4 regions of the Paenibacillus konkukensis genome follow, and region 1 is predicted to be linked to each of the others. Evidence: riboswitches for the same ligand, from Rfam matches in the RefSeq annotation. Region 1 holds a riboswitch; each other region holds the start of a gene.
The links. Region 1 has a riboswitch for cyclic di-AMP ahead of SK3146_RS02415 (C40 family peptidase). Riboswitches for the same ligand answer to the same signal wherever they lie in the genome.
Positions count from the first base shown of each region.

Region 2: another riboswitch for cyclic di-AMP. It lies ahead of SK3146_RS22770 (hypothetical protein); the one in region 1 lies ahead of SK3146_RS02415 (C40 family peptidase).
Region 3: another riboswitch for cyclic di-AMP. It lies ahead of SK3146_RS34825 (APC family permease); the one in region 1 lies ahead of SK3146_RS02415 (C40 family peptidase).
Region 4: another riboswitch for cyclic di-AMP. It lies ahead of SK3146_RS20805 (resuscitation-promoting factor); the one in region 1 lies ahead of SK3146_RS02415 (C40 family peptidase).

Region 1 is NZ_CP027059.1:568,341-573,316, forward strand. It holds gene SK3146_RS02400 (spore coat protein) at 1-172, opposite strand, end outside; gene SK3146_RS02405 (spore gernimation protein GerQ) at 185-430, opposite strand; gene SK3146_RS02410 (group I truncated hemoglobin) at 597-950, shown strand; gene SK3146_RS02415 (C40 family peptidase) at 1,096-1,935, opposite strand; cyclic di-AMP (ydaO/yuaA leader) riboswitch at 1,939-2,088, opposite strand; gene SK3146_RS02420 (DUF441 domain-containing protein) at 2,158-2,607, opposite strand; gene SK3146_RS02425 (ABC transporter ATP-binding protein) at 2,682-4,400, opposite strand; gene SK3146_RS02430 (ABC transporter substrate-binding protein) at 4,743-4,976, opposite strand, start outside.
Region 2 is NZ_CP027059.1:5,202,631-5,207,606, reverse strand. It holds gene kdpB (potassium-transporting ATPase subunit KdpB) at 1-453, opposite strand, end outside; gene kdpA (potassium-transporting ATPase subunit KdpA) at 475-2,154, opposite strand; gene kdpF (K(+)-transporting ATPase subunit F) at 2,317-2,370, opposite strand; gene SK3146_RS22770 (hypothetical protein) at 2,523-2,921, opposite strand; cyclic di-AMP (ydaO/yuaA leader) riboswitch at 3,048-3,204, opposite strand; cyclic di-AMP (ydaO/yuaA leader) riboswitch at 3,372-3,568, opposite strand; gene SK3146_RS22765 (response regulator transcription factor) at 3,811-4,413, opposite strand; gene SK3146_RS22760 (sensor histidine kinase) at 4,410-4,976, opposite strand, start outside.
Region 3 is NZ_CP027059.1:7,941,938-7,946,913, reverse strand. It holds gene SK3146_RS34830 (1,4-dihydroxy-6-naphtoate synthase) at 1-17, shown strand, start outside; gene SK3146_RS34825 (APC family permease) at 230-2,062, opposite strand; cyclic di-AMP (ydaO/yuaA leader) riboswitch at 2,166-2,305, opposite strand; gene SK3146_RS34820 (hypothetical protein) at 2,597-3,145, opposite strand; gene SK3146_RS34815 (oligogalacturonate lyase family protein) at 3,262-4,464, opposite strand; gene SK3146_RS34810 (polysaccharide deacetylase family protein) at 4,711-4,976, opposite strand, start outside.
Region 4 is NZ_CP027059.1:4,789,345-4,794,320, reverse strand. It holds gene rsmA (16S rRNA (adenine(1518)-N(6)/adenine(1519)-N(6))-dimethyltransferase RsmA) at 1-168, opposite strand, end outside; gene rnmV (ribonuclease M5) at 171-716, opposite strand; gene SK3146_RS20805 (resuscitation-promoting factor) at 857-1,996, opposite strand; cyclic di-AMP (ydaO/yuaA leader) riboswitch at 2,373-2,574, opposite strand; gene SK3146_RS20800 (TatD family hydrolase) at 2,799-3,566, opposite strand; gene SK3146_RS20795 (HD domain-containing protein) at 3,622-4,908, opposite strand.

The sequences.
Region 1 (4,976 bases):
TCAGCTGCGTCTTCAGCAGCGTCCTTGCTTCCGGAGTGACCGTTTCCGTCAAAGCGATGGCCGCATTGCGAACGCCCTCCTTCGCCCGCATAAGAAAATCCGCAGCCAAGGTCATATCCGCTAATTCCGGCATATTTAATGCGTTAATCGGATCTAAATGATCGCTATTCATACTGATCACACCTTAGTTTATGATAGGGTCCGGACGACTAGCGGGCACCGCGGCTAGAAACGGGGCTTTCGCATAAAGCGCCTGCAGCTCGGCGATCGCTTGAATGGACTGCTCCACATCCTTTTGCAATAAAGCTTTCAGATCCCGGTCGAATACAAGGCCCTGCATCAGTTTGGACTTGGCCAGGCAAAGCGTTTTGAAATTGAGCGCTTCATGAAGCTCCATCGATTCATGCGGCGCTAACGACGATATTGGCATGTAGCCGTCACCTCCCAAATTGACTTAAACATAGCTAACATTTCCTTTCATTTTGCATGTTATGCGGATGCGGAGAGCTATCATTGCCTTTTAAGCGTTCCATGAATATTTTGGAGAAAAACGGACAAATTACTGTACGCAATCTATCCATCGGAAGGAGCTTATCATGACACTGTACGAACAATTAGGCGGAGAAGACAGCATTTCGAAGGTTGTCGATGAATTTTACAAACGCATTCTTGCGGACGACACGATCAAACATTTTTTTGAGCATACCGATATGGAGAAACAACGCAGACATCAGGCCAAATTTATCAGCTTCGCGCTCGGCGGGCCGAATCAATATTCGGGCAAATCGATGGCCAAAGCCCATGAAGGCATGAATTTGCAGCCCGTGCACTTTGATGCGGTGGCCGGGCATCTGCACGACGCGCTCGCCCATTTCGGCGTTCAGGAAAAAGAAATTTCACAGGTGCTGGAGCATGTGGCGACCTTGAAGAACGATATCCTGTATAAATAAAAGACGCCGGCTGCAAGCGCCGACGTTTTTGGGGCCAAGAACCAAACAAACAGGCTGACCTAGACAGCCTGTTTGTCATAAATTCCTATTATATCCTTTTTCGATAATAATCCATTAAGCATGGGGACTCTTATACTGCACAACGTTACAAGCTTTTAGCTCCTATGTACCTGCTTCCCCAGTACGAACTGTACAGCGAGTCGATATGAACCCCGTACGACGTCGTTGCCGAAATGAACTGGCCGTTGCCCATATAAATGCCGACATGGGACAGGCGTCCGTTAGCGAAAAATACGAGATCGCCCGGTTTCGGAGACGCTACGGCAACGCCCGTGCTATCATACATTTCGTTGGACGTTCGGGGCAGTTCGATTCCGCGGACATTCGAGAAAACAAACTTCACGAAGCCCGAGCAGTCAAAGCCGGCCGGCGAGCTGCCTCCCCATACGTACGGAATGCCCATATAAGCTTGGGCGTACTTCAGCAGCTTATCGTCCTGCTTGGGCTTGTACCAGGCCGGAGCATGATATTTCCCGTCCGCGTCGACAATGGCGATTTGATTATCGTTATCCCATTGCACCTCGCTTCCCAGCGTCTCGGATACGAAGCGCAGAGGAACGTATACGCTGCCTTGCGCCATCCCGATCATCGAGTTCACCTTCACTTGCTTGCCGTTGACGACTACGAAATCGTCGCCGGTTTTCAGCGTCATGTTCTGATCGCCTTTGCTCATCGTTACTTTGACTTCTCTGCCCTCCTGCACCCATTCGACCTTATAGCCGAGGTTTTCCATCAGGGGGCGGAACGGAACCTGCAGCTGAGAGTTCGCGTCCAAAACCGGCTTCGTTTCCGGAAAATCGACCAGCTTGTCATTGACTTGAATCTTCACTGCGTCTTCCGGGGCGGCCTGAGCATGCACGGCCGAAAAAAGCGCGCACGAAATAAACGCGCAGGATACAATTAAAGCTTTGCCAAACAACTTCAACGTTCAATTCCTCCCAAAAGCCTCCGAGGTTAGTTGACGGGTTAGGGAGAGGTTTTCCCCTATTCGCTTGGCGCGAGGCCGCGCAAACATTCACCCCAATAAAGCATCCCCCGTACGGTCACTTATGCTGTGCCGATTCGGCATGTTTACTTCGCGAAGCTATTTACAGTATATTCGTTCTCCTTCCGGCATATCGGTGGGTACGCGCCGCAAATACTGCCATCATTTGCCTAAAAATAAGGATAAAATTCCCGCTGCGATAAGCGGGCCTACGGGAACGCCCTTCAAGAAAGCGACTCCGAGCACGGTGCCCAGCAGAATGCCCGTTACGACCGTCGGCTGATTCGTCATCAGCATCGCGCCGCGCCCGCCCAAATAAGCGACCAGCATGCCGATCGCCACCGCAAGCAGCGATTTCCAGTGGAATACCGATTCGTACAACGTTTGAAACGTAATTTTGCCGCTCGCCAGCGGCGCCATAATCCCTATCGTCAAGACGATAATGCCGGCCGTCAGGCCGTACTTTTCAATCCACGGAAAAGCCTGCTGCACGTTCAACACCCGCAGCAGCAGCAGGAAGACGACGGCCACGGTAATCGAATTGTTGTTGCTCAATATGCCAAGCGCCGCAAAAATTAATAGAATGACAGAAGGCATGTCGATCTGGGGCATAAGAACTCCTTTGTAATCGTAATCAGCAGCATTATCCATTTTACATGAACGATACCTGGAAATTCAATGGAAAATCACTTAAGCCCGAATTGGGCCTGATGCAGCTGAGTGTAAGCGCCTTGGGCGGCGAGCAGCTCTTCGTGCCGTCCCTGCTCCCGAATTCCCTGCTCCGTCATCACGATGATGCGGTCCGCGTTCTGGATCGTCGCCAACCGGTGCGCGATGATCAAGGTCGTGCGTCCTGCGGCCAGCTCGTTCAACGACTGCTGGATCGCTTTCTCCGTCTCCGAATCCAATGCGGAGGTCGCCTCATCCAAAATGAGAATCGGAGGATTCTTAAGGAACATTCTCGCAATGGAAAGCCGCTGCTTCTGGCCTCCGGACAGCTTCACGCCCCGCTCGCCGATCACCGTCATCAAGCCGTCGGGCTGCGACCGTATAAACTCCTCCAGCCGCGCTCTGCGGGCGGCTTCCCATATTTGCTCTTCCGCAGCGTCCAGCTCGCCGTAGGCGATATTATCGCGAATCGTGCCGGAGAACAGGAATACGTCCTGCTGAACAATGCCGATTTGGCCGCGAAGGGCAGCCAGCTTCATCTTGCGGATATCGATGCCGTCGACCGTAATGCTGCCTGCGTTCACCTCGTAAAAACGCGGCAAAAGGCTGAGCATCGTCGTTTTCCCCGCGCCGGAAGGGCCGACCAGAGCCACCGTCTCCCCGGCATGAATAGTCAAACTCATCTGGCTGATGACGTTTCTCCCCTGCTCGTACCCGAAGGTAACGTCGTGAAAACGGATGTCGCCGCGCAGCTTACCCGGATCGACCGCCTCCGGCGCTTCGGCAATATCCGGCTCCGTCTCCAGCAGCTCCAGGTAGCTCTTGAATCCGGCAATGCCCTTCGGATAACTCTCGATAACGGCCCCGATCTTGTTGATCGGTCCGAGCAGCACGTTCGACAGCAGCAGGAATCCGACGAATTCCCCGCTCGTCAGCTCCCCCCGGATGACGAACCACGTGCCGCACACAAGAACGAACAAAATGATCATCCGCGTCAGAAAGTAACTGGCCGACGCGTTCTGCGCCTGAACTTTATAGGAAAAAAACTTCGTTTGCCGGTACTGCTCGTTATTGTGAGCGAACAATTTCGCTTCGTGTTCTTCGTTCGTGAAAGATTGCACAACGCGAATGCCCCCGATGCTATCCTCCACCCGCGCGTTAAACTCTCCGATGTCCCTGAACATGCGCCGGAACGCCTGAATCATTTTGCGGTTAAAATGCATCGCCAGGAAGATCAAGCCCGGAATGACAATGACCGTGAGCAGGGCCAGCTTCCAATTGATCGCCAGCATCAGCGCGAATGCGCCGAGCAGCGTCATGACCGCGATAAATACGTCCTCCGGTCCGTGATGCGCCATCTCCCCGATTTCCATCAAATTGCTGGTCATCCGCGATAACAGCGTTCCCGTCTTGTTGTTGTCGAAGAAGCGGAACGACAGCTTCTGCACATGCTCGAACAGCTTGCGCCGCATATCGGTTTCAATGTTGATGCCCAGCTTATGTCCCCAGTAAGTGACGATATACTGCAGCGCGCTGTTCAGCGCATAGACGGCAAGCAAGCCGAGACACGACCATAAAATCAGCCGCCAGTTGCCGCTCGGCAGCAGCTTGTCGACGAATTGGTTGACGGCCAGCGGAAATCCAAGCTCCAGCAAAGCCGAAAATACGGCGCAGCAAAAATCGATGATAAATAACTTTTTGTAAGGCTTGTAATAAGCAAAAAATTGTTTCAGCATTCGTGCCCGTTCTCCTCTCTCCGGCTTCCGCCATAACGGAACAAATCCCCCAAAAGCCATCCATGCCGCCGACGCGGCACCACAGACAATGGAAATGGGGTACCAAGAGTAATTTCCAGGGTAGTGATGCTCTGAAGCTTATTCCGTCCGCATCCAGCCTAAGCTGGATCGGCGTCTAACCATTCCTCTGGGTTCGTTCTATGGTTAGACATTCCTTTCGGAGGAGCCCCAGGATATCCACAGGAATTTGCTGCGCATCATTTCCTAAACAACCAAAAAGACCAGAGGGTGATCCGCTCTGATCTTGCGGCTGCGCCTGCGTGCGTCCTTGCAACGGAACGCCTATCGTTTCAACAGCTTCAGCACATCGTCAATCGTCTTCTCGTTGGCAAGGATGCCTCCGTTAATCCAATTGCCGTAATCGACCTCGTAGGCGTGGCCCTGCTGAACGGCGGGCAGCCGCTTCCATACTTCGTTATCGAGAATAAGATTCGTTTGTTCGTTGCCGTTCGCATTCTGATTGACATAGAAAATATAATCCGCCTTCAAATCCGGCAGCGTCTCCAGCGACAGCTC
Region 2 (4,976 bases), 3.3 Mb from region 1:
GAGCCCTTCGACGACCTCGCCGTCGCCGGGAATCATCTCGCCTTGCGATACGGAAACCAGATCTCCCTTGCGCAGCTCGGTCGCCGGAACGATCTTGATGCCGGTTCCGTTATGGACGATCTTGTTCGCCATAATCTCCTGCTTCGTTTTTTTTAGCGAGTCGGCCTGCGCCTTCCCCCGCCCCTCCGCCAAAGCTTCGGCGAAGTTGGCGAACAGGATCGTGAACAATAGGATCACAAATACCGTAAAGTTAAACCCGACGCTGTTCTCCGTTCCGAAGTAACCCGGCAGCACGGTCATCAGCAGCACGATGAAAGCGCCCGCTTCCACGACGAACATAACGGGGTTTTTCATCATTTTGACAGGATTCAGCTTCAGGAAGCTCTCCTTCGCCGCTTGAACGACGACGGCGGAAGTGAGCAGCTTGCCGCCGCTTGTTTTATTTTCATTCATGCTTGATCGCCTCTCTCTTCATTAACGAATCGTTACCTGTTCGGCAATAGGTCCGAGCACGATCGCCGGCAAAAACGTGAGCGCCCCGATAATAAGCACCGTTCCGACGAGGATGCCTACGAAGAGCCGGTTATCCGTACGGAACGTCCCCAACGTTTCCGGCACCCATTGCTTGCTTGCCAACGAGCCGGCAACGGCTAACAAAGCGATCATGGAAATGTACCGGCCCAGCAGCATGACAATCCCGGTGGATATATTCCAGAACGGCGTGTTGTCGCCCAGCCCTTCGAAGCCCGAGCCGTTATTGGCGGCCGATGAGGCATATTCGTACAGCACCTGAGTAATCCCGTGAAAGCCCGGATTCGAGATCGCCGCCTTGCCCAGCTCCGCCGCCAAGGCGATGCCCGTCGGGGCAAGAATGATGAGCGGATGCGCCAGAATAGCTATAGCGATCAGCTTCATTTCGCGCGGTTCTATCTTGCGTCCCAGAAACTCCGGCGTCCGGCCAACCATCAATCCGGCGAGGAAAACGGCCAGCATCGCGTACATAAGCATATTCACCAGTCCGACGCCTTTGCCGCCAAAGACGCAATTCAGCATCATAAGCGCCAGCGGCGTAATGCCTCCGAGCGGCGTCAGCGTATCGTGCATATTATTGACCGAGCCTGTGGTAGCTGCTGTCGTAACCGTGGTGAACAATGCCGATTGCGCGATGCCGAAGCGCACCTCCTTGCCCTCCATGCTGCCTTGGGACGCGTCGATTCCCAGTCTGTTCAAAACCGGATTGCCTGCCGACTCCGCAGCGTATACCAGCGACAGAAACAGCAGAAACAAAATCATCATCGCCGAAAAAATAACCCATCCCTGCTTGCGGTTCCGTGCAAACAGCCCGTACGTATAAGGAAGCGCAGCGGATAACGACCACATCGATAAAATTTCAATCACATTCGTTAAAGCGCTCGGATTTTCGAACGGATGCGCCGAGTTCACGCCGAAGAAGCCGCCTCCGTTCGTTCCGAGATGCTTGATCGCCTCAAGCGAAGCTACCGGCCCGATCGCTATATGCTGCTCGCCGCCTTCGAGCGTATTCACCGTCAGCGCAGGCTGCAGCGTCTGCGGAACCTGAAGCGCTACAAGCGTCAGCGTTACGATGAGCGCCAGCGGAAAAAACACCCGCACATGCGCCTTCACGAAATCTTCGAAAAAGTTGCCGATTCTTTCGCCTCTGCTTGTCACGCCCCGCACGAACGCAATGGCGACGCATAGCCCCGTCGCCGCCGACGTAAACATCATCATCGTGATGACAGCCATTTGCGAAAAGTACGACAAGCCCGTTTCCCCGCTGTAATGCTGGAGATTCGTGTTCGTCATGAAGCTGATGACGGTATTGAAGGCAAGTGTCTGCTCCATATTGCCGATACCGTTCGGGTTGAGCGGCAGCAAAGTTTGCAGTCTAAGAATCAAGTAACCGGCTCCTACCAGAACAATATTCGTCACAATAAAGCTTAGCCCGTACATCTTCCAAGTCATGCCTGAACGGTTTTTCAATCCGGTAACGGCATAGATCGCTTTTTCTATCGGGGCGAACCAGCGATCCGTGCGGTTCGCTTCATTGGAGAAGACATGATATAAATACGTTCCCAACGGTTTGACGAGCAAGATCAAGATGACGATAACAATCGCGATCTGCAGTATTCCCATGTTTTTTTCCTCCTAAGAGCTTTTCTCCCCGGATTTCTTGAATGGCTAGCCCTTGAAAGGATTGAAATCCGGAGACAAAGGCGACAGCTTACGCTTCTCCAGATTGCCTTCGCTTAGCGAAGTCTGCTTTTTCACCATGCTTCTAGAGCTTTTCGCTCCCTCTCAAAATTTTTCCGGATGAATCAGGGCGTACGCCAAGTACACGAACAAGAACATCGTGACGGCAGCGACCAATATCATTTGCTATCGCCTCCCGTTTCCGCAACGACCCGGCCGCACCAGGTCATAAAGCCATAGAACAGCCCGTACATAGCCGCGAGCATCGCAATCATGCATATATCCAGCATAGGAACGCCTCCAGCGTTTGTTTATTCGATTAAAAAAGAAACATCTTGGCTTGAAGTATGGATGACATGGTCTGCGCCAAGTCCACGATACACCAGCCTCGGATTCATATGACGAGTAATGACGTAAATATCTTTGGAAGTCCACGTGCGGCATATTTGAATGAGCCGGCAGCACAGATTTAACGAGCTTTCGAACAGGAACACCCGTCCGATCGGCAGCTCAGGCAAAAGCCAAGACTCGCATTCCGAGGTGTCTACCCGTATAAAATGCTTGACACCCAGCTTACGGAGCCTCCCTGCTTCCGCTCGGCTGTTCGTGATCGCCGCAAACGGGATTCCTTTCGCCAAAAGCAGCCGGACGAAGCTTTCGCCGGTTTTATTAGGCGCCGATACGAGTATGAACTCTTGCACGGCAATCATCTTTTTCTCCTCCTATTCTCTCAAGAGAAGGCAGACAAATAAAAAGAAGCCTGCGAAAAGAGGGGTCTCTTCTCGCGGCTTCTTTGGAAAGCACAGCAAACACAGCTGTGCAAGCACACGATCATCGTTGCCTCTCTCGGTACGCTGACGAGGTTAGCTGTCGGATTCGGGCGTGAGAGTCGCCCTACCCAGCGCATGTCGGCTGGGATTCACCCCATGGGCCTGCCAAGGCCCTTTGGTTCCCCCGCTCCCTGTTTATTCAGGGATTAAGCGTTATAACTGCTTATCGGTCTGATGAAAAAAACTCGATTCATTTTTCCAAAAAACAATTCCATTTTTCACAAATGGGCGCAAAAAAACCACAGAGGCTTGGGAGCCTTGTGGCCGTTTAAACGATCACAAGCTTCATCATCCTCTCTCCATTAGACCATCGTCTTCAACAACCAAGAAGCCGATGTCCTTCCACGCTGACGAGGTTAGCTGTCGGATTCGGGCGGTGAGAGTCGCCCTACCTGCGGATGCAAGCTAGCTTTGCATCGCGCTAGGATTCACCCCGGCATCGATATTTCCGGCTCTCACACCGAAAAATACCGCTGCAATGGTTCCCCCGCTTTCCCTGAATAAGGGAAATTAAGCGATCAGAATTTGGAAACTTTGTTTTTTCAAATCATGAATTGTATATTACGCCTGTTGCAGGCTGCTGTAAAGAACAGCCGACAGACCTATGCGGCGAATTTCAACGAACGAATAGGATGGCAGCGCTTACTTCCATCCTGATCTTCATATAACTGCTTCCCGCTCACTCTATCTTCGTTTTACGCAATTTGGAGCGGCTTGTTTCCCGCTGGTCTTCCCCCTTAAGGGAATGCAGTTAAAACGAAAACGGCCGCTACTTGAGCCAGCCGTTTTTCTCCGCTATGCTGATCGCGTCGATCCGGTTTTTCGCCTCCAATTTCTGCATAATTTCCGATATATAATTTCGCACCGTTCCGCCGGAAAGAAACAGCGATTTGGCGATCTCGCCCGCCGACAAGCCTTCGGCAACCAGCCTAAGCACCTCCCGCTCCCGTTCGGTCAGCGGATTCTCCGCCTCCCAGAACGTAAGCGACAGCTCGGGGCTAATCGCCCGGCCCCCGGCATGGACTTTGCGCAGCGCCTCGCCCAGTTCGTCGATCGGCGAATCCTTGAGCAAGAAGCCGTGAACGCCCGCTTTGATCGCCCGCTGAAAATAACCGGAGCGGGAGAAGGTCGTCAGGATGACGATGCGGCAAGGATGCCCCTGCTCCTTCAGCCGCTCGGCGACATCGAGCCCTGTCATACGCGGCATTTCAATATCCATGATGCACAGATCGGGTCCCAGCTCCAGAATCAGCCGCATCGCCTCTTCCCCGTTCTCGGCCTGCCCGATCACTTCCACATCGTCCTCCAAGTCCAGCAGCGCGCTAAGCGCTCCCCGCAGCATCCCTTGGTCCTCTGCAATTATCACTTTCATTGCGCGTTCTCCCCCGATTTCTGATGTTTGACGATTTTGGGCACGGTGAACGTTACGGTCGTTTCTTGTCCTTCCTCCGCTTGAAACGTCAGCTTGCCGTCGATCAAGTCCAGCCGTTCCTTCATCCCCAGCAGTCCCCGCCCGGAAGAGGGGGTAGGACAGGAGGCGCGCCGCAATCCTTCTCCATTATCGCTTACCGTCACCGTAATCCCGCTGTCGTCTTCATGTAAGGCGATGCGGCAGAGCGAAGCCTTGCTGTGCTTCACCACATTGGTCACGGCCTCGCGCAGACACATCCCCAATATATTTTGAATGAGCGGCGAAGCATCCAGTCCGGCGAAATCCCCTTCGGTCTCGACCCCGATTCGGGCCGCGGCCAATATTTGCCGCGCATGGCGGATTTCATCGTGAATCGAAACGGCGTTCATTCCCGACACCAGTTCCCTCACCTGCTTGAGCGCGGCGCGCGATGTCATCTGAATATCCCGCACCTCCTGCGCCGCTTTTTCCGGATTGCGGGGAATTAATTTTTCTGCCAGCTCGCTCTTTAACGTGATTAAAGA
Region 3 (4,976 bases), 600 kb from region 1:
CCCTGCTTCGTTCCTAATTGCCCCGCTCGCTTGACGGCCAGCAATCCCGTTAAGACCGCGCGGAAAATGGCGCATTTCCCGTTTCACCGGGAGATGCGCCTTTTCCGCTATTTTCCTTGCGCCTGCTCGCCGCACCTCTCGAAGCGCCGCACTCCCCTCATGCGATCAAAGCGCCGAAAGGCGCATGAAGCCATCCTCCCCGCCGGAGAATGGCCTTCATGATTTCGAGTTATTCGCTTAAATGAAACGGCAATGTGGCGACGACAATATCTTTTTCCCGCAATAATCTGGAACGGATGCGGTAGGCGGACTGGTTATGCAGCAGCCGATGCCACCAGCGCTTCGGAACGAACTCCGGCAGCAGCACCATAATCGTCTGCTTCTCCTGCACATGCGCATCGATGCGGGCGATGAAATCGACCAAGGGCTTGATCAGCGTCCGGTAGCGCGATTTGAAGATGACGAGCCGCACTCCCGGGTTCCACTGCTCCCATTTTTCCTCCATCCGGTCTTCGTCCTCGTCCGAGTAGGACACATAGAATGCGATCACATTGGGCGACAGCGTCTTCGCATAGGAGATGGTCGAGGCCACGACCCGGTGAATGCCCGCGATAGGAACGATGATGATCGATTCTTTATGCGGCAGCGGTTCTCCCAGATCGAAGCGCAGCTGTTTGGCCACATCTTCATAGTGCTCGTAAATTTGGGTAATAAACCACAGCAGCACAGGAGTAAGCACGATCACGATCCAGGCGCCTTGGGCAAATTTGGTCACGCAAAAAATAATCAGCACCGCGAAGGAGACGATAGCGCCGAGCCCGTTGATCGCCAGCTTCCCCTGCCAGCCCTTCTGCTTCTCGCGCAGCCATTTGCGAACGAGCCCGCTTTGCGCCAGCGTAAACGAAAGAAATACTCCGATCGCATACAGCGGAATCAGCGCATCGGTCTTTCCCTTGAAGATGATCAGCAGCAGACTGGCCAGCACGCCCAGAGTGACGATGCCGAAATGGAACGATAAGCGGTCCCCGCGGTTGGCGAACATTCTCGGAAAATTTTTATCGACAGCCATAATGGAGGCCAATATCGGAAAACCGTTGAAGCTGGTGTTGGCCGCCAACGTCAAAATCATCATCGTCGCGATTTGCGTGGCGTAATACATCCATCCGCGGCCGAAAGCATGCTCCGTGACCATCGACAGAACGGAAGTATGCCCCTTCGGGTCGGGAGCGATGCCGTAAGCGATCGTTAGAACGGTAATCCCGCCAAATATAATGGCCAGCAGCGTGCCGAGCGATACGAGCGTTCGTTTGGCATTCGCCTGGGACGGGGTTTTGAAATGCGGCACCGCATCGGAGATCGCCTCGATGCCCGTCACCGCCGAACAGCCTGACGAGAACGCCTTAAGCAGTACGAACAGCGTTAAGCCCGCCGGCATCGATGTAGGAATCAGCTGGGATTCCCTGACATGCTCGGAGCCGGTAATAAGATCAAAGGCGCCTTTTCCGATCAGCACCAGTACGCACAGAATAAAGAAATACGTCGGGAAAGCGAACACCGTGCCGGATTCGGAAGTTCCCCGCAAGTTGAGCCAGACCATAATCCAGACAAGGAGCAGCGCGATCGGCACGATATATGGGATAGTGACCGGAAAAGCGGAGGTGATCGCCTGAACGCCGGCCGATACGGATACCGCTACCGTTAACGTATAATCGATTAACAACGACACGCCCGTCAGCCGCCCGAACGGGACCCCGAGATTTTCCTTCGACACCATATAGGCCCCGCCCCCGCCGGGATATGCGTCGATCACTTGACGATAGCTGACGACCAGCAGCGTGATCAGGATGATAATTCCGACGGCAATGGGCAGCGAATACGCAAAAGCTGCGGCTCCGAATACGGCCAAGGCAAGCAGAATTTGCTCGGTGCCGTAGGCTACGGAGGATAGCGCGTCGGAAGAAAGAATCGGCAGCGCTTTCCATACCGGCATTTTCTCCTGCTCCAGCTCATTGGATTTGAGCGGTCGTCCAAATACGATTCTCTTGATAGAATCCGATGTCATGATTACACCCTCAATTTGGCTGAAAGTTCATCTTCAAGAAAAATAAGGCGTTCTTACTATGCCCAAAAACAAAAAAATACACAAGGATAAACGCCTGTGCATTTTTCCTTCCCAGAAGCGCCTACGAGGTTAGCTGGCGGGTTAGAGCGTGAGAAGAGCGCTCTTCCATCGTCGAACGATAGATTCACCCCAAAATCGGTTGGTTCCCCCGTTTTTCCTAAGAAAACTCAGCGTTAAATTTTTTTCATGAATCGTATGATACTTCTTTTATTTCCTTAAGTAAATGAATTGAAACTGCCGAATTGCGCGATTATAAGTCAAAAAATCTGACAGCCTGCCGCCAGCTTCATTGACATGGATCATCGCATGAATTTTCTTGAGCAAACGCCGATTTGGAATCGCGACTTGACATTTCCTTTTTCGACAGGGGATTCGGCGAAAAAAAGAAGCATGATAGGGTCTGTTAAGGACGCTATCGATGCTTCCGGGTTCAAGTATATCATATATTTACATTTTATGTAATTTCGGCATCGTTTACGGAGAAGTTGTCGTCTCGGTCTTCACGGCCGGAGCCGACAGGTCGAATGTTTTATTCTCGTTAACGACGATGTTCTGGAACGCACCGTTATTGCTGACCCAACCGCTTGCCAAGAGGGACGCCGTTCCGGTATTCACTTCCACCGTGCCCATATAGACGCGTTCGTTGCACTGTTTGTGATTACCGAAATTAATATGGTACAGCCCTGTCGCATGGCCTGGTAAGCTCGCGGCTTTCCCCGGGACCAGCGTCGAACCGATATCGCGGTAAGACGAGCCCTCTTCTTTGAATTCGCTGCCGTCCTGCTGATACAAATGCAGCGTAATTTGCGCAGGCGATGCGGAAGTGTTGGACAGCTGCAGCGCGAAGTCCATATTTTGTTCGGTGCTGCAGAAATTGTTCATAGGAATGGAAAAGGCCATCTCGCTGGGCAGCGCAAGCTGCTGACGCTCGCTCGCCGAAGGTTCTACCGCCGCAGCAGGCAGCAGGAACATAAGGCTGAGAGCTATCGCAGGCATAACGGCCGCCTTCAGTTTGTTCTTCATTGCAAATCTCCTTTAGTCATATGATGTTTATACTCTTTACTGTAAAGGAGCCTGCGTCCGTTGTCCAGTCCTGCCGGTCCCATAACGGGATTTGCAAGCGCTGTCTGATGCCTGCGTTAATGGCTGCCGGGCAGTAAAGGCTGCTTCGGCAAGCTGTCGAAATCCGGAACGTCGATCAAGTACAAATTCCCGTATCCGGTCATATCGCTCGTAAACAGCACCTGCTTGCCGTCGGGGCTGAACCGCGGATGCACATGCAGCTTCTGCGCTTGAAAGCTGCCGCGATGCCTGCACAAAATGCGCGGACCTTCCAGAACGCCTTGATTGTTTTTCCACAGGCAGATCGTATCCTGGAATTGATCTCCGTGATAGGCGCTCGTCTGCTGCCCGTCCCCTACGATCAGCGAAGCGTCGTTGGAGTGTACGTGCATGTTTTGGAACGGGAAGGCGCTTTCGACCTTGTCCGTATTATCGTATTTGGTCGAGCCGATAAACTTGCCGTCCTTATTGCTGAGCGATTCGGTATATCCGTGATAGCCGATCGTCACTCCGTCCGCATGCCAATATTCATGCCCTACGAAGACGTTATCCTCCGATGGGCGGATTTTCCAATATTCGCCGGTCTCGATATTCAGGCACCAAATGCGGTGGTCGACCAAATCCCACGGGCCTTCGTGACAGAAGCTGAGCAGATGCGGCTGCGTCGGCGACGTGTTGACGTGCCCGATCCAGACTTTATCTTCATGGATAATCTGCGATTCACCGCCGGCAGCGGGAATTTTGACGATTTTGCAATGAGGCTTGGCCCTCGCGGTCTCTTCGAAGCCGATATATCCGGCGCCGAGCGAAGTCGGAATCCGGTCCGACAAATCTTCTTTGATGCAGGTGCATACCCATGCCCCGTCGGCGGTACAGCTCAGATTGCCGAGATTGAATCCATCCGGCGCCGTATACAGCACCTTCTCTTCGAGCGTCGTCAGATGGATGGAGAGCAGCTGCTTGTCTTTCGTAAAATACGCTTCCGTGCCGTTCGGATTAATAAAGGCGTTTTGCAGCCCGACGGCCGTCCCGGCGGGAAAATCGGTCAATTGGGTAATCTCTCCGTTCGTCAAATCCAAACTGTACAAATTCGTGGCATTGAGCCGGTCCGACCCGAACAGCAGCTTCGTGCCGTTGTCGTACCAGCCGTCATTCGTAAAGTAAAGATGGAAGCTGTGCGCCATATAATTCGTCAGCTGTTTCATCGGAAGCCCTGTAATCAGATCCTTGGTCTCCCGCCATTCTGCAGGCCATGTTTTCCCTTTTCCGTTAGAACTCATCGTGCCACCCCATTCATTAGTCTGATCTTGCTACAACCAGATTATAGGATCGTCTCTTTTCGGACAACGCCACTTTTTTGTTTCGGTGCCCGGAGGGGATTGCACTTTCTTTCTTCTTTTGGACTTTTTTGATTTGACCGGATTGCGTGCGGCCTAAGTGCCGGAATCGGCTTCTGCGGAAGCGGTATACGAAAAAACCGCGCCTTCGCGCGGTTCGAAATCATTGCAGCTGCTATAACGTTCGCTTTAGAAAAAGCGATACCGGATTTGTAAAATCAAATTTTTCAGCAGGTCTTCGCCTTTGCCGAGCAGAGTCGTTTCTTTATTGATTTTGTCTATGAGCCCTTGTCCGGATAAGGTCGGCACTCCGGCGGTCACCCGCTTCACCAGATGGTCTCCGACCGAGTTCAGCCCGTAATCCCCGGTAAAGATCGTATCGATACCGACCTGGCTGCTGAGCTTGACCAGCGTCTGACTATAGCGGCCGTGCGGCAGGCAGAGCATCGACAGCG
Region 4 (4,976 bases), 3.7 Mb from region 1:
GGCCGAATCCAATCCCGCAGCCGATACGATCTTGTACAAAATGTTAGGATCGATCAAAAAGTTCTGCCCCAAGCTTTTTTTTAGCGTGAAGCCATGGCGCTGCAACAGCTCCTTTGTTTTTTTCGGGGAGGCAATGTCCTCCTGTACACCTGATCTTATCGTATCCATCTTTAACCCTCTTTTTTCTCAAGTTGCTTCCACGCTACAGCGAATTCTTCGCGGGAAATCCGAAACATCCGGCAGCGGTTATAAAACTGCTTCCCGTTGCAGTAGCCGATGCCGAGCTGTCTGCCCATCTCCATCCGCCTTGCGGCGGCCTGAGGATGCACGATCATGCCGGCGTTAATCAAATCCTCCCACGTTATATCCGACTCCGCCGCTTCATAATCCGTCCGCAGATTGGATAACGCTTTGCGGATCGTCTCCGGCGAGGCGTTCTCGACGCCGATGTCGCCGCGGCTCGTAGCCTCCTCCTGCGTAATGAACGCATGCTTGCAGCCCGGTACGCGCGCCGTAATAATCTTGCGGATACGCTCTCCGGCATGATCGGGGTCCGTCAGCACAATAACGCCGCGGCGCTGCTGCGCGAGCTTGATCCGCTTAATGATCTCATCGTTGATCGCCGACCCGCCGGTCTCGATCGTTTCGGCCTCTACCGCCCGCTTAATGGCGACGGTGTCGTCCTTGCCTTCCACCACAATGATTTCCTTAATCATCTTACTACCTTCTCTCGTACAAAGCCAAGGGCGTCTCGCGCTTCCTTGCGGTAATGTTCTTCACACAGAAAAAAGAAGAGGCATCCCTCTTCTCATTCCTCTTGCCGTATATATAATGAGTCTTCCCTAATTGCAGCCCCTTAGTCCGCGGTCGGCTTCTTCGGTCCGATCACATAAACGGTGTATCCTCGCTTCATGCCAAAGCGGTTAGCATAGTCATTGCTGTCGAAATACACGTCGATAATGTTCCCTTTCACCGCGCTGCCGGTATCTTCCGCTCTGCGGAAGCCCAGGCCGTCGATATACACCCACCAGCCCAGCGGAACCACCTTGGGGTCCACTGCAATTGTTCGACCTTCCGTTACTCTCGTGCCCGTTGACGTCACACCGTATTGCGGGTGTTCCGCGCTTTTGCCTGTCGAAGCCGCGCCTGCGGAATAAGCCGTTAACGTTACATTGTTAATGACCTGCTTCACGCCGAAGGATACGCCGCTCTTGGTTACTTCTTGAAGATTCGGCGATGACGCCGATAAAATTACAACCGGATTTTTCGTACCTACGGCAACCACTTTATTGACTTTTTCCGTTTTGACCTGTTGGTCAACCACCTGTTCGGAGACAAGCACTCCGTCTTCAAAGCGTTTTTCTTTTTTCTTCAAGACTTCGCCTTCCTGGCCTTCTTGCACAACTTGTTCTTTGCCCTTTACAAGCTGCGGATCGTTTTTCTTCACAACGTCAAACGCGATTTTTTCCGATACTTCCTCAAGCTCTTTCTTCACCCGGACAATTTGTACCGCACCGCTATCCGGCAGCGACGCCTCCAGCTCCGGGCTCACCTTATCCAGTTCTCCGACGGGCACGTTCAATTCATGCAACGCGTCTCCTACGGTCTTGGCCACCGTGTAGATCGTCTTCGTTTCACCGTCAGCCGTAAGCTGAACCGGCTTCGCGTGGTCGATGGTAATACGGTCCCCCGTCTTCACCTTCGAATCCAGCGCAGCGGAGAGTCGATCATGCTCCCCGACTTGAATCTGTTGCTCATCCAGTAAACGCTGCAGATCCCATTGTTTGGTATAAACAACGGTCTCTTGTCCGTTCACAACGACGGTCACCTTCTTGGTAGCCGTACCGTATAACATTATTAAGAACATGAAAGTCAAAGCGAATGAAATAAGTGCAGTGGTGGATATCATACGCAAGTTTTCATGCTTCCATCGCAATGCGAAGGACATGCTGGATGATCGTCTTACATGGGTTTGCTCGTGTTGAATAGCTCCCACTAGTTCGGTCCTCCTTCAAAGCCCCGCCGTCGAGTGTTACGCATGTTTGATCTGACGCGACTATGGTTTAAGTTTTGCAATCTGTGGTTAACGGATAACGTCTGTCGACGCTCTTTCACTGAAGACCGGCTTCGCCAATTTCTCGCCCTTCAGCGAAATGTAACATTCCTAGTGGTCCACTAAGGGCTGCAACCTTTCGATCCATATCGTTTCTGGTCCTGCGTGCGGCCAGCACCTCCCCGTTCTCTAAAAGTCAATTATGTTGTCGGACAAATATCACGTTGACGGGAGAACATAAAAAAAGTCATCGGAAAGAGGACTCTTCCCGTGACTTTGATTATTTCATCAAGTTAATGAAATAAAGCACACGACAATCGTTACCTCTCTCTTACGCTTACGAGGTTAGCTGACGGATTCGGACTTGAGAGTCGCCCTACTTGGATAAGCGTTAATATCATCTTGATCTTAACCTCTCCAAGACTCACCCCAGAAAATGTGACCTTAGTCTTATTGAAAAATAAGACGGGTCCAATTACGGTTCCCCCGTTTCCCTTATGGAAACTCAGCGATAGTGGAAAAATGGTAATCGTATTAAGTTAATATTGAGTTTACGCTGTCGGATGCGATGTTGTAAAGTATACAAACTCGGCAAAAAAGATTCATTTTCGTCCAAAACCGTTTTTTAAGCGCGATTTTACGAATTGGACCCTTGTTTTTCTAACCATGTCTTAGTTTTTCATGCCATTTTCTTCGATTATCGCGTTTCCGACTAAAAAAGGGCTGTCTTGACCCCCCTATTTGTCTAGCGTAAACCGAACAATCTAACTGCATTTTTCGTAGTCGCGTGAGCCAGCTCTTCCAGGGAAATCCCTTTAATTTGAGCAGCGGTTTCTGCGACTAATTTCACATATGCGGTTTCGTTTCTCTTGCCGCGATAAGGGTGCGGAGTCAAATAAGGAGCGTCCGTTTCGATGAGCAGCCGGTCCATGGGAACCTTCTCCAGCACTTCTTTCGGCTGTTTCGCGTTTTTGAACGTGACGGGGCCCCCGAAGGAAATATGGAAGTTCATGTCCAGACAAAGCTTGGCCGTTTCCCAGCTGCCGGAGAAGCAGTGCATGACGCCGCCGACCTCGGCCGCCTTCTCTTCGCGGAGAATCCGGATAATATCCTGATGCGCATCGCGGTTATGGATCACTATCGGCATGCCAAGCTTGCGGGCAAGCCTGATCTGCTCGCGGAACACCCGATCCTGTACATCCTTCGGGGACGTATCCCAGTAATAATCAAGGCCGATCTCGCCGATCGCTACGACCTTGTCGTGCGAGCATAGCTGCTCGATCCATTCCAGATCTTCCGGGGACATATCTTTGGCATCCTGCGGGTGCCAGCCGACTGTGGAGTAAATGAAGTCGTATTGCTCCGCCAAGGCGATAGAGCTCGGAATCGTTTCCCGGTTAAATCCGACATTGACGATTCGACTGATTCCGTTCTCAACCGCGCGCTGGATGACCTCTTGTCGATCCTCATCGAACTCTGGTGCATTTAAGTGAGCGTGAGTGTCTGTAATCATTTGAACGCGAAATCTCCTTTATATGGTGATGGGAAAATCGGGTACGGCCGGGCCTTTATTCCAGCCGCAGCAGCTTCCGCTGCTCCTCGGTCAGAGCGCCGGGAGCGGCTCTGAGCAGCTCCTCGGGGAAATACAAATGGTACTTGCCCATATGGATGCCGCTGATGGAACGGACAATTTCCGACTTACGCGAAATTTCCGTTAACGTGTCCCTTTGATCGAGCAGCAAAATCGGCAGTTTTTCGTCATGCTCTCCCGGACGATAGACATCATACGAAAGATCCGAAGGGAAATCAATTTCGAGGTAAAAGGCCGGGTCCAGACCAAGGCCAGCCATCGTCTCCCGCAGCCTTTCGATTTGCTGAACGTCGATGTGCTCCAGCATGACGTACTTGAATAAACGACGGTTAAGAAAGCGGGAACACAGATCGGATAAAACCTCGTCCGCTTCGCGGGACCACTGCATAAGCACCGTCTGCATGAAGGCTTCGTCCAGCAGGTGGTACTCGTCCACGCTGAGCGTCTGGCGAAACAGGCTCAGCAGCGGAGAGAGCATGAACGAGAACTCGTAATTTTCTTCATATAATTGTTTAGCTCTCTGAAAAACTTTGTGCAAAATGACCTCTGCGCTTCGGGTCACAGGGTGGAAATACACCTGCCAATACATTTGATACCGGGACATCAGGTAATCTTCCACCGCATGCATGCCGCTCTCCTTGACGACAATATGGCCTTGGAACGGCCGCATAACGCGTAAAATGCGCTCCAGATCGAACATTCCGTAATTGACGCCGGTAAAGTAAGCATCGCGCAGCAAGTAGTCCATCCGATCGGCGTCGAGCTGGCTCGATACGAGGCTGACGACAATTTCTTCATTGTACGTTTTGGCGATGACGCCGGCAACCTTCTGCGGGAAGGTCGGCGACACTTCTTTCAACACCCGGTTCACTTCCGTGTCGCCGAGAACGATGCGGCAAGACCACTCTTCATGGTGAGTGCCGAACGTTTTTTCGATGGAATGGGAGAACGGGCCGTGGCCGACGTCATGCAGCAAAGCGGCGCATAGGCAGAGCAGCCGTTCTTCGCGCGGCCAATCCTCGTAACCGTTGCGCTCGAACTGCGAAATGATTTTCCGCGTAACCTCATATACTCCGAGGGAGTGCGAAAACCGGCTGTGTTCCGCTCCGTGAAAGGTCAGAAAGCAGGTGCCCAGCTGCCGGATTCGGCGGAGACGCTGAAATTCCTTCGTGTTGATCAAATTCCATATGGTTTGATCCTGGACGTAAATGTATTTATGAACGGGATCTTTAAACACTTTTTCTTCTTGTAATAAACCGGACATATGCCTAACCTCCCTTAAGCTTGAATTTTCGACAAAAAACTGAGACGGAAAAGCCGCATGTTTGTCGA